Regions from separate parts of the Enterobacter sp. CFEC122 genome, predicted to be linked through region 2. Evidence: predicted binding sites of a transcription regulator. Region 2 holds the regulator's gene; each other region holds the start of a gene.
What was found. The regulator CRP, encoded in region 2, controls carbon source genes, mostly activating them, when cyclic AMP is high. The targets are predictions, from matches to a motif close to ATGTGANNNNNNTCACAT.

Region 1: a site for CRP is predicted at 1,005-1,022, ahead of epd (erythrose-4-phosphate dehydrogenase). Genes of this name have one in related genera too.
Region 3: a site for CRP is predicted at 1,371-1,388, ahead of ACVCAM_RS21445 (glycine dehydrogenase). Genes of this name have one in related genera too.
Region 4: a site for CRP is predicted at 1,129-1,146, ahead of azuC (stress response protein AzuC). Genes of this name have one in related genera too.

The regions. Positions count from the first base shown of each region.
Region 1 is NZ_JBRIQR010000021.1:71,646-74,856, forward strand. Features, by position in the region: gene tkt (transketolase) at 1-890, shown strand, start outside; gene epd (erythrose-4-phosphate dehydrogenase) at 1,217-2,236, shown strand; gene pgk (phosphoglycerate kinase) at 2,286-3,211, shown strand, end outside.
Region 2 is NZ_JBRIQR010000028.1:55,796-59,006, forward strand. Features, by position in the region: gene ACVCAM_RS18340 (YccS/YhfK family putative transporter) at 1-897, opposite strand, end outside; gene crp (cAMP-activated global transcriptional regulator CRP) at 955-1,587, opposite strand; gene ACVCAM_RS18350 (OsmC family protein) at 1,899-2,303, shown strand; gene ACVCAM_RS18355 (phosphoribulokinase) at 2,389-3,211, opposite strand, start outside.
Region 3 is NZ_JBRIQR010000040.1:15,900-19,110, reverse strand. Features, by position in the region: gene pmbA (metalloprotease PmbA) at 1-746, shown strand, start outside; gene cybC (cytochrome b562) at 785-1,171, shown strand; gene ACVCAM_RS21445 (glycine dehydrogenase) at 1,489-1,827, shown strand; gene ACVCAM_RS21440 (SFCGS family glycine-rich protein) at 1,838-2,200, shown strand; gene ACVCAM_RS21435 (DUF4312 family protein) at 2,203-2,502, shown strand; gene ACVCAM_RS21430 (DUF4311 domain-containing protein) at 2,525-3,211, shown strand, end outside.
Region 4 is NZ_JBRIQR010000010.1:42,931-46,141, forward strand. Features, by position in the region: gene ftnA (non-heme ferritin) at 1-450, opposite strand, end outside; gene yecR (YecR family lipoprotein) at 654-992, opposite strand; gene azuC (stress response protein AzuC) at 1,227-1,310, shown strand; gene ACVCAM_RS09040 (DUF2766 family protein) at 1,419-1,670, shown strand; gene ACVCAM_RS09045 (anaerobic C4-dicarboxylate transporter) at 1,713-3,056, opposite strand.

The DNA.
Region 1 (3,211 bases), on a different contig from region 2:
TCGGTCCTCTGCTGCCTGAATTCCTCGGCGGCTCCGCTGACCTGGCGCCATCTAACCTGACCCTGTGGTCCGGTTCTAAGCCAATCAACGAAGACACTGCCGGTAACTACATCCATTACGGTGTACGTGAATTCGGTATGACTGCTATTGCCAACGGTATCTCCCTGCACGGTGGTTTCCTGCCGTACACCTCTACCTTCCTGATGTTCGTTGAATATGCGCGTAACGCCGTGCGTATGGCGGCGCTAATGAAACAGCGTCAGGTGATGGTCTATACCCACGACTCCATCGGTCTGGGCGAAGACGGTCCAACTCACCAGCCGGTAGAGCAGGTGGCTTCCCTGCGCGTGACCCCGAACATGAGCACATGGCGTCCATGTGACCAGGTTGAATCCGCGGTGGCGTGGAAATACGGCGTTGAGCGTCAGGACGGTCCTACCGCGCTGATCCTCTCCCGTCAGAACCTGGCGCAGCAGGAACGTACCCCAGAGCAGCTGGCGAACATCGCGCGCGGCGGTTATGTGCTGAAAGATTGCGCGGGCCAGCCAGAGCTGATCTTCATCGCTACCGGTTCTGAAGTTGAACTGGCCGTTGCTGCATGGGAAAAACTGACTGCCGAAGGCGTGAAGGCGCGCGTGGTTTCCATGCCGTCTACCGACGCGTTCGACAAGCAGGATGCTGCTTACCGTGAATCCGTACTGCCTAAAGCGGTTTCCGCGCGTGTGGCAGTGGAAGCGGGTATCGCTGACTACTGGTTCAAATACGTGGGTCTGAACGGCGCTATCGTCGGTATGACCACCTTCGGTGAATCTGCTCCGGCAGAACTGCTGTTCGAAGAGTTCGGCTTCACCGTTGAGAACGTTGTCGCGAAGGCGAAAGAACTGCTGTAATCACCATTTTGCCCGGTGGCGCTTATGCTTACCGGGCCTACAAATGGCTCGAAAGTAGGCCGGGTAAGCGCTAGCGCGCCACCCGGCTTTTTTGTAAGCATTATTCCACCTAAAATGTGACGCAAGTCATATAGCTCGCTTATTCATCTGGACAGACATTCCTTTTATTCCCCGATTCGCTTATTCTTGCTGAAGCGTTTCAGTCGATTAAATGTTCGACAAATGACCAATCAATCGCAGTTTGTGACAGCAAGGATTCCCCTTCGGGCGTAGCTGGATTACTCTTTCAGCCACCTCAAACTCAGGGATTGCTTTGCAGGAGATCTATGACCGTACGCGTAGCGATTAACGGCTTCGGTCGCATCGGGCGTAATGTGGTTCGTGCTTTGTATGAATCCGGACGTCGGGCGGAAATGACCGTGGTGGCAATCAATGAACTGGCGGATGCTGCGGGCATGGCGCATTTGTTGAAGTATGACACCAGCCACGGACGCTTTGCCTGGGATGTGCGCCAGGAAAGAGATCAGCTTTTTGTGGGTGATGACGCTATTCGTGTGCTGCATGAGAACAGCATCTCCGGGCTACCCTGGCGTGAACTGGGTGTGGATGTGGTGCTTGACTGTACCGGTGTGTATGGCAATCGCGAACATGGCGAAGCGCATCTCTCTGCAGGTGCGAAAAAAGTCCTGTTTTCTCATCCCGGCAGTAACGACCTCGACGCGACCGTCGTGTTTGGCGTCAACCAGCATGAGCTGCAAGCCGAACACCGCATTGTTTCCAACGCCTCCTGTACCACCAACTGCATTATTCCGGTCATCAAACTGTTAGACGATGCGTATGGCATTGAGTCCGGCACCGTGACCACGATTCACTCCGCCATGCACGATCAACAGGTCATTGACGCTTACCACCCGGATTTACGGCGCACGCGTGCAGCGAGCCAGTCAATCATTCCGGTGGATACAAAGCTGGCTGCAGGGATCACGCGAATTTTTCCGCAGTTCAACGATCGTTTTGAGGCGATTGCCGTGCGCGTCCCGACGATCAACGTCACCGCGATCGACCTTAGCGTGACGGTGAAAAAACCGGTAAAAGCCTGTGAAGTCAACCTGTTGCTGCAAAAAGCGGCACAGGGGGCATTTCATGGTATAGTTGACTATACGGAATTACCGTTGGTCTCAGTAGATTTTAACCACGACCCGCACAGCGCCATCGTCGATGGCACGCAAACGAGGGTCAGTGGCGCACACCTTATCAAGACGCTGGTCTGGTGTGATAACGAATGGGGCTTTGCTAACCGAATGCTCGACACCACGTTAGCAATGGCTGCTCAAGGTTTCAGGTAAGGCGCATCGTGCGTCTGCAAAACTTTAAGAATCAACGAGAGGATTCACCATGTCTGTAATTAAGATGACCGATCTGGATCTGGCTGGTAAACGCGTTTTCATCCGTGCCGATCTGAACGTACCGGTTAAAGATGGCAAAGTGACCAGCGACGCGCGTATCCGTGCATCTCTGCCAACCATCGAACTGGCTCTGAAGCAGGGCGCGAAAGTGATGGTCACCTCCCACCTGGGTCGTCCAACTGAAGGCGAGTACAACGAAGAGTTCTCTCTGCTGCCAGTGGTTAATTACCTGAAAGACAAACTGTCCAACCCGGTTCGCCTGGTGAAAGATTACCTGGACGGCGTTGACGTTGCAGCCGGTGAACTGGTTGTGCTGGAAAACGTTCGCTTCAACAAAGGCGAGAAGAAAGACGACGAAACCCTGTCCAAAAAATACGCTGCACTGTGCGACGTATTCGTGATGGATGCATTCGGTACGGCTCACCGTGCTCAGGCGTCTACCCATGGTATCGGTAAATTCGCAGACGTAGCGTGTGCCGGTCCTCTGCTGGCTGACGAACTGGAAGCGCTGGGTAAAGCACTGAAAGAGCCTGCTCGTCCGATGGTCGCTATCGTTGGTGGTTCTAAAGTTTCTACCAAACTGACCGTTCTGGATTCTCTGTCTAAAATCGCTGACCAGCTGATCGTTGGCGGTGGTATCGCGAACACCTTCGTTGCCGCTCAGGGCCACAACGTCGGTAAATCCCTGTACGAAGCAGACCTGGTTGACGAAGCCAAACGCCTGCTGGGTACCTGTGATATCCCGGTTCCAACTGACGTTCGCGTCGCGACCGAGTTCTCCGAAACCGCAACCGCGACCCTGAAATCTGTAAACGACATCAAAGACGAAGAGCAGATTCTGGACCTGGGCGACGTTTCTGCACAGAAACTGGCTGAAATCCTCAAAAACGCAAAAACTATCCTGTGGAACGGTCC
Region 2 (3,211 bases):
GCCGAGCTGTTTTTCCATGTTAAAGCGCGTGGGATAGCGGTGGTAGAGAATATCGTCAGCCAGCACGCGCAGGCGTGCCGAGACGGTCTGCGCGTTCCAGCGGATCACCGCTTCGGCGTGGCTGCGCTCAACCAGCTTTTGCACCTCCTGCGGGTGGTGCAGGCTAACGGAGATATGCTCCTGCAGATCCAGGCCTACCTGGAAGGTGCGCAGCAGCCGTTTGTACTCGTGGTTCTTGTTGGCGGCGAGCATATGCAGCTGCTGATAGCACTGGCTTATCAGATCCACCACCTTCTGCTGGCGCGTCAGCAGCGGCGGTAAGGCTTTTTCCGGATCGGTATGCTGGGTGAGCAGGGTGTATTTGGCTTCGCAGTATTCCGCCAACTGCACATAGAGCAGGCTCAGGGATTCGCGCAGCGGCTGTTCCCGCCACAGCCAGAACCAGAACCAGTTAAACAGCCCGTACCACAGTGTCCCCAGAGCGTAGATCAGCAGCGGCTCCCACACCGGCATATTCCCGGCGAGGCTCAGCGTGAAGATGGCCGCAATCAGCGAGGCGGGTAGCAGGCGGGCGTGCAGCGAGCTGATTTCCGCCGTGACGCCGAGCGTCATCGCCAGCACCGTCAGGATCAGCGGCAGCGGGATGTCCCGGGCCAGTAAAAGCTGTACGGCAAGGCTACAGCCAGCAAACAGGCAGCCGCCCACGATCAGTCGTTTGAAAAAGCGCTTATGCGGTGTGTCCAGGCCGGCAATGTTGCAGCAGGCGGGCACGAGGGAAAAGAGCAGGCCTTGCTGAAGGTGTCCGAGGATCAGGCCGATGGCCACGGGTAGACACAACACCAGCGTTTGTCGCAGTGCGTAGTTGACTTCCGGGTGATAGATCAGCCTGCGCCACATGAGGAGTAGAGACAAAAACGGCGTGACACCTTGCGATGGCACGCCGTTTAAGCGGAATTAACGCGTTCCGTAGACCACGATGGTTTTACCGTGGGCGGAGATCAGGTTTTGATCTTCCAGCATTTTCAGGATACGGCCCACTGTTTCACGGGAGCAACCGACGATCTGACCAATTTCCTGACGGGTAATTTTAATTTGCATGCCGTCCGGATGGGTCATGGCGTCCGGCTGTTTCGCCAGGTTCAGCAGAGTTTGTGCGATGCGGCCCGTCACGTCCAGGAAGGCGAGGTTGCCCACTTTCTCTGAGGTGACCTGCAGACGGCGCGCCATCTGGGAAGAGAGACGCATCAGAATGTCAGGGTTAACCTGAATCAGCTGACGGAACTTCTTGTAAGAAATTTCAGCCACTTCACATGCTGTCTTTGCACGAACCCAGGCGCTACGTTCCTGGCCCTCTTCAAACAGGCCCAGTTCACCGATGAAATCGCCCTGGTTCAGATAAGAAAGGATCATCTCTTTCCCTTCTTCATCTTTGATCAGCACTGCCACCGAGCCTTTAACGATGTAATACAACGTTTCCGCTTTTTCACCCTGGTGAATCAGCGTGCTCTTTGATGGGTACTTATGAATGTGGCAATGAGACAAGAACCATTCGAGAGTCGGGTCTGTTTGCGGTTTGCCAAGCACCATGCGCTGTTATCCTCTGTTATAAGCTGTCACCAGAGTCATCAGATGCATCCGGACTCTGGGGTTGCAATCGAATTCTTACCCATACCCTGGGAAGTCGGCTACCGTAACGTTTCGCAGCCAGTAAAGTTTGATGTCCTCTGCATACATGTGTAACGTCAATGTATTACTGTAGCATCCTGAGTGTTTTAGCATAGCTTTCGCCGCGTGTCTCCTGGTGTCTCGCTTCAGCATGATGCAGGTCGCCTTCCATTGCGAGAAATGTAACGCACGCGTAATCTGTCACCAAAAATGCAACGTTGGAGTTTAAGAATATGCAAGCGCGCGTGAAGTGGGTTGAAGGTTTAACGTTCCTGGGCGAGTCCGCGTCAGGGCATCAGATTTTGATGGATGGTAACTCCGGCGATAAAGCGCCCAGCCCAATGGAAATGGTGCTGATGGCGGCAGGGGGATGCAGCGCCATTGACGTGGTGTCGATTCTGCAAAAAGGCCGTCATGACGTGACGGATTGTGAGGTCAAACTCACGTCAGAACGCCGCGAAGAGGCGCCACGCCTGTTCACCCACATCAATCTGCACTTTGTGGTCACCGGTAAAGAACTGAAAGACGCGGCGGTTTCACGTGCGGTGGACCTGTCTGCGGAGAAGTACTGCTCTGTCGCGTTAATGCTGGAGAAAGCGGTAAAAATCACCCATTCGTATGAAGTGATCGAGGCTTAATGTTTTGGCGGGTGGCGCTTCGCTGACCCGCCCTACAAAAGCACGACCGTAGGCCCGGTAAGCGCAGCGCCACCGGGCAAAAAACTCACGCGATCTGTTTCCCTTCCATCAATCGCTCCACCAGCGGCGTCATGATGAGCTCCATCGCCAGCCCCATTTTTCCGCCCGGTACGACTAATGTATTCATGTGAGAAATAAACGAGCCCTGCAGCATCGCCAGCAGCCAGGGGTAGTCAATGCCTTCGAGATTGCGGAAATGGATCACCACAAAGCTCTCATCCAGGGATGGGATACTTTTGGCCGCGAACGGGTTGGAGGTGTCCACCGTCGGCACGCGCTGGAAGTTGATATGGGTGCGGGAAAACTGCGGCGTCAGGAAGTTGATGTAGTCTTCCATGGAGCGCACCACCGAATCCATCACTGCTTCGCGCGAGTGGCCGCGCTCGCTCATGTCACGCGTCAGCTTCTGGATCCACTCCAGGTTAACGATAGGCACCACGCCAACCAGCAGATCCACGTGGCGCGCCACGTCGTGCTGCGGCGTGACCACGCCGCCGTGTAATCCTTCGTAGAACAGCACGTCGGTAGGTTCCGGCAGGGGCTGCCAGGGGGTAAAGGTGCCAGGCACCTGATTCCAGGGAACGGCTTCATCATAGGTATGCAGATACTTGCGGGACTGCCCTTTACCGCTCTGGCCGTACTCAACAAAGGTTTGTTCCAGCAGGCCGAAGTCATTGGCTTCCGGACCGAAGTAGCTGATGTGTTTACCCAGATCGCGCGCCTTACGGATGGCCATGTCCATCTCCGGGCGCGTGTAGCGGTGAAAGCTGTCGCCTTCGACCTCCGCCGCACGGAGATTCAGCTGGGCGAAAATCTTGCGAAATGCGAGGCTGGTGGTGGTGGTTCCC
Region 3 (3,211 bases), on a different contig from region 2:
GCGACTACGCCTATACCATTGGCCGCGCGCTGGGGGATTTGCAGTCTCCGGAGTGGGTAGGCAAAGAGTGTGCCGAACGCACGCTGTCTCGCCTGTCGCCGCGCAAGCTCTCCACCATGAAAGCCCCGGTGATTTTTGCCAACGAAGTGGCGACCGGCCTGTTTGGCCATCTGGTGGGCGCTATCGCGGGCGGCTCCGTTTACCGTAAATCGACCTTCCTGCTCGACTCGCTGGGCAAGCAGATCCTGCCGGAATGGCTCACCATCGAAGAGCATCCGCACCTGCTGAAAGGCCTGGCCTCCACGCCGTTCGACAGCGAAGGCGTGCGCACCGAGCGTCGTGACATCGTGAAAGACGGCATTCTGACCCAGTGGCTTCTGACCAACTACTCCGCGCGCAAGCTGGGGCTGAAAAGCACCGGGCACGCGGGCGGCATTCACAACTGGCGCATTGCCGGGCAGGGCCTCAACTTTGAGCAGATGCTGAAAGAGATGGGCACCGGTCTGGTGGTGACCGAGCTGATGGGTCAGGGCGTCAGCGGCATCACCGGCGATTACTCTCGCGGCGCGGCGGGCTTCTGGGTTGAAAACGGCGAAATCCAGTATCCGGTGAGCGAAATTACCATCGCTGGCAATCTGAAGGATATGTGGCGCAATATCGTTACGGTCGGTAACGATATTGAAACACGCAGCAATATACAGTGTGGTTCTGTATTACTCCCGGAAATGAAAATCGCCGGACAATAGAGATAGCGTTTTGTTAATAATAAAAAAGGAAGTGAGCAATGCGTAAACATCTGTTAGCGATCGTCGCGGCTTCAACGCTGGTTCTTGGCTCTTCTGCGTTTGCTGCCGATCTTGAAGACGACATGGGCATCCTCGGGCAAAACCTGAAGGTGGTGCAGAAAACCGACAATGCGGCGGAAATGAAAGACGCGCTGACCAAAATGCGTGAAGCGGCGCTGGACGCACAAAAAGCGACGCCTCCTAAACTGGAAAGCAAAGCGGCAGACAGTGCAGAGATGAAAGACTACCGCCACGGCTTTGACGTGCTGGTCGGCCAGATCGACGGCGCGCTGAAGCTCGCTAACGAAGGCAAAGTGAAGGAAGCCCAGGCGGCGGCCGAGCAGTTTGTGACGACCCGTAATACGTATCACAAGAAATACCGTTAACCGATCGCGCATCTGACAAACAACCAGCGGGGGCCAGTGGCCCCCGTTTTTTTTTGCGCAGTAATAAGTAAACCCTATCGCCATCACATTTTTGCGTCACCACGCCTGAACGTTTTCGTTTCCCCGGCGCGCGTTTTGCCGCTGGAATACGTGATATTAATCACGCAAATGCCGTGATTAATCCAGATTCACCGTATTTATGTGGCACAGATCACTGCTGCGGCTCCCCTTTCCACTTCGAAGTGGAAAACAACTCGCTACAAACAATTCCCCCCCAACGTTAGTTTTATTCCAGAGCCATTAACGGGGTAAGACCAGTGATTAACGGAGCGGTAATGAACGACGTTGGGGAACAGGCAGAGCAAACAGAACAGCTCGCGAACACCATGCTGCAGCAGGTTTATGCCCTGCTGGCCCGGAACAACATCATCCCCAATGCGGTACAGGAGCAGATGCTTACTTCCCACGTGCGCGCCATGGCGCACCGGTCCGTGACCGGCGAGCCGCTGCCGGAGGTTGAAGCAGAGCTGTTTGACGAAATTTCACCGGATTCAATGCGGCTTGCCCGTGAAGTGGTGGCGCAGTTTGGCAACCTTCCTGATGAAGAAGCCTGGCTGCTCTCCGTTCACTTTGAAGTCGCGAAAGACAACCTTTAAGGAGCAACACATGGAACAGATTACAGTCGTGATTGGCGATCGCCTGGGTAAAGGTCAGAAGGTGGCGGCCGGTGTGGAAAAAGCAGGTGGACGCGCGGTTGTCGTACCGGGCATGGCGGCAGACATGAAGCTCGGCGACGTGATGAAAGCCGAAAACGCCACCTTCGGCATCTCCTTCTGCGGCAGCGGCGGCGCGGGCGCCATCACCGCCCAAACCAAATATGGCTACAAGGCCAAATACGGCATGCGTTCCGTGGAAGAGGGCGTGACCGCCATCAACGAAGGCTGCAACGTGCTGGGCTTTGGCTTTATGGATAAAGAAGAGCTGGGCGAGCGTCTGGTGCAGGCGTGGCAGAAGAAATACGGCGCATAAGCATGAAAGAACAGTTCACAACCACGGTGAGAGTGAAGGGGAAGGGCGACGCCAAAGCGCGCGCCTTTGCCGACGCCCTCAACCACGTTCAGGCCGCGGTGATGAAAGCCTCACCGCATATCTTACTGCGTATTGAGCCACAGGATGTGCAGGTTGTTCAGGCGCAAGAAGCGGTGCGTAAAGAAGCGTTTCTGTTCTTCTTTTTGCGCCGGGAAAGACGCACCTACAGCGTGGAGCTGGATGTGACCGTCAACGTGACCGCCATCAATCTTGACCGGGTGGATTTCGTCACGCAACGCTGATTATTCATAAAAGGGCAGACTGATGTTCTTAATTATATTAATAAAATCGCTCATCATTGGCGGCCTGGTTGGCGTCGGTGTCGGAGCCGGGGCTGCACGCATGTTTCATGCGCCTACCACTCAGGGTATGGGCGCGTTTCGTACGTTGGGGGAACTGAACTCCTGTGAAGGGGATCCGGCGTCCCACTTCTCCTTTGGGTTAGGTTTCTTCTTTAACGCCTGGGCCTCTTCCGTGGCTGCAGGTGCCTTCACACAGGACGTTGACCACCGCATCATCCCGAACTGGGGTGCTGCTGCACTGATGATCAAAAACCGTAACGTCGGCGAAACGCTGCACGACCCCCGCAAAATGGCGATTGCCTGCGGCGTGATTGGCATGCTCGTCGTCACCTTCCTGAACCTGACCGCCTCCTCCGTGCCGGCAGCGCTGCAGGTCACCGCCGTGAAGGTGCTGGTGCCTGCCGCGAACCTGCTGGTTAACACCGTGATGCCGGTGATCTTCTGGCTGGCGGCCATCGACGCGGGTAAAAAATCGGGCTTCTGGGCCACCATCTTCGGCGGCGCGGCGCAGCTGATCATGGGGAACGCCGTACCGGGTCTGGTTCTCGGCATCCTGATCGGTAAAGGCGTTGAGGAGAGCGGCTGGAACCACGTCACCAAAGTGATGATGGCGGCGATCGTGCTGCTGTTCGTGTTGAGCGGCTTCTTC
Region 4 (3,211 bases), on a different contig from region 2:
AGCTTCGCCTGATTTCCCCACCAGAGATAATTTATCCAGCACGGATTTAAACAGCTTCTCTTCTTCATGCTGTTCGGCGACATACCACTGCAGGAAATTGAAGGTTGGATAATCCTGGCTGGTCATCGCGGCATGAACCAGTTCGTTAATTTTCTGGGTGATCAGCTGCTCGTGCTCGTAGGTGGCGCGGAACAGTTCATCGAGAGAATTATATTCAGCAAATGGGGATGCCACGGTTTCAATGCGCGGCAGGCTGCCGGTATCCGTCAGATAATCAAACAGACGCTGCATGTGGGTCATCTCTTCCTGCGCGTGACGACGCAGAAACGCGGCAGCGCCTTCGAAGCTGTGATAGCTGCACCAGGCGCTCATCTGCTGGTAGAGAAGGGATGAATACAGCTCAAGATTCATTTGTGCGTTGAGCTTGTCGATCATTTCAGTTTTCAGCATGGTGGCGCTCCGGGTTATTATTTCTGGTTCACAATGAGCGACACTATAATTTGTTATTTAATTATTTGCAAAACGTAAAATATTTATTTTATTTATTTAAAATACGAATGGGAATAAAACGCATTGGCGATTTTATCATTTATTAATGAGAATTGTTTTTGTTCGTGATGAAATAAACTGCCAGCCTGCGCTGGCAGTCTGGATTAATACCACGGATTGTTTGACTTAGGGTTCACGGCATAACCCATACATTTATACTGGATAGTCACGCTCTCGTTCAGACACAACGAGCCGCTAATGAGGGTGCAGGTTTTAATGGGCTGACCATAGGCTGAGGCCGTGGCGTACCCCATGCTCTGACACGCTTTTGCCGCCGTACCGTTATTCACATACTCATCGGAATACGCATTTTGCAGCGCTGCCTGACCGTAGTTAAGGCGGACGATGCCGTTCGGCGCATCGAGGCTGCTGACTTCAGCCTGGCGGTTAATGCTGCACCCCGCGAGCAGGAGGAGTGTGCCGGCTACAATGACTCTTTTCATGGTTCGCTCTGAGTGGATGGAAATACGTTATCGTACCCGCAGATGCCCGCCGCAATGGCTGGAATAGCCGGACAATCTGCCCTCACTCTTCGCAACGGGTCGATGGTGAACGCGATCAGACCCCACTCTGATTAAATTGTGATTTCTATCACAAAAACATTGATTTTTGTGATGGTGGTCATATTATAAGCGCATTGACGATAAAGTTGTATAACACGTTGATGGAGCATCACTGTGAAACTGCGCAAAATCCTGAAAAGTATGTGGGCCAATTACTGCCGCACGTTCAAAGACGTGCCGCCGGGCGCCATGTTCTGATAAAAAAAACCTGCTTCGGCAGGTTTTTTTATACCTGCAGACGTTGAAGGGAAGATGTCAGGGGGCGTGTTTTGATACTATGGCGGCCTTTAAATAAGGAGAAAACCCATGTCACAAAACCTGAGCGCCGATCAGGAACTGGTCTCTGACGTTGTCGCCTGCCAGCTGGTTATCAAGCAAATCCTGGATGTTCTGGACGTGATTGCGCCGGTTGAAGTGCGCGAGAAGATGTCTACCCAGCTGAAAAACATCGATTTTGCCAGCCATCCTGCTGCCGCTGACCCGGTAACGCTTCGTGCGATCCAGAAAGCCATCGCGCTGATCGAGCTGCGATTCACGCCGCAGGGTGAGTCCCACTGACGCAGGGAAATGGGCGACGGCATGCGTCGCCCTTTGATGTTATCAGAAGAACGTCTGGACCAGCAGGTAGCTCGCGGCACACGCGCAGCTTACCCCAATCAGCCCTGGCAAAATAAAGCTGTGGTTGATGATAAATTTACCGATGCGGGTCGTGCCTGACCGGTCAAAGCCGATGCAGGCCAAATCGCTGGGATAGGTCGGCAGGACAAAATAGCCGTAGGACGCCGGGAAAAAGGCGATCAGCATTTTCGGGTCGATGCCCAACATCAACCCCATCGGCGCCACCGCCGTCAGCGCCGCCGCCTGGCTGTTCACCAGTTTTGACACCAGAAACAGCACAATCGCATATGTCCACGGGTGGCTTTTCACCACGCCTTCCAGGGCCAGCTTTAACTCGTCGAGATGCGCCTGGAAAAAGGTATCGCTCATCCACGCCACGCCGAATACCGACAAGATCGCAACCATACCGGCCTTGAACACCGCGCCGTTGGAAATCGCGGAGGCATTGACCTTACAGGCCATCAGCATCACGGCACCCGCAATTAGCATCATCATCTGGATGACAAGGTTCATCGACAGCGCCGTCATTTTGCCTTTCAGTTCAAAGGCGGGGCGCAGCTCAGGGAAGGCCCCCAGCAGAACGACCACGGCAATGCCGGCAAAGAAAATCCACGTGGACCAGTAGGCCTGTTTTGGGAAACGCTGATTCATTAACGTCTCTGTTCCGCCATAGATAAACTCGCGCTGCTTAGGATCTTTTAGCTTTTCCTGAAACTCCATGTCGTCCGCCAAATCTTTCCCGCGGCGTAAACTCCACAGTGCAGCAATAGCCACGCCGAAAAGTGAAGCGGGAACCGACACGGCGAGAATTTCCAGAATTCCCCACGCGTGGCCGATCCCATGCTGGGCCGCCAGGATGGACACCAGCGACACGACGGCAACGGAAACGGGGGAGGCCGTGATCGCCATCTGCGACGCGACCGACGCCACGGCCATAGGGCGCTCCGGACGGATCCCTTTTTTCAGGGCGATATCCGCAATAATCGGGAACATGGTGTAGACCACATGGCCGGTGCCGCACAGAAAGGTCAGCATCCAGGTGGTAAACGGGGCGAGCAGGGTGATGTGCTGCGGGTGTTTGCGCAGCAGGCGTTCCGCAAACTGCATCATCACGTTGAGACCGCCCGCCGTTTGCAGGGTAGCGGCACAGCCAATCACCGCGAGGATGGTCAGCATGACGTCAACCGGGGGTTTACCCGGCTGCAGACCAAAGACGAAACATAAAATAAAAAGACCAATACCGCTGATTAACCCAAGCCCCATACCGCCGAAACGCGTACCCGTCAGCAGGCAGAGGAGAATGACAACAAACTCAATGGTGATCATGATGCTCCCTCGTCAATGATTATGTAATTAAATAAATCATCACACGTTGTGTGGTTAATCATTGAGAGCCAGATCTGATTTGTTAAATTTCAGCAAAAGCAGAAGGTTGGAGAGGGGAAGGGGACCTGCTCCCCGGGACGGAAGCAGGCCAGAAA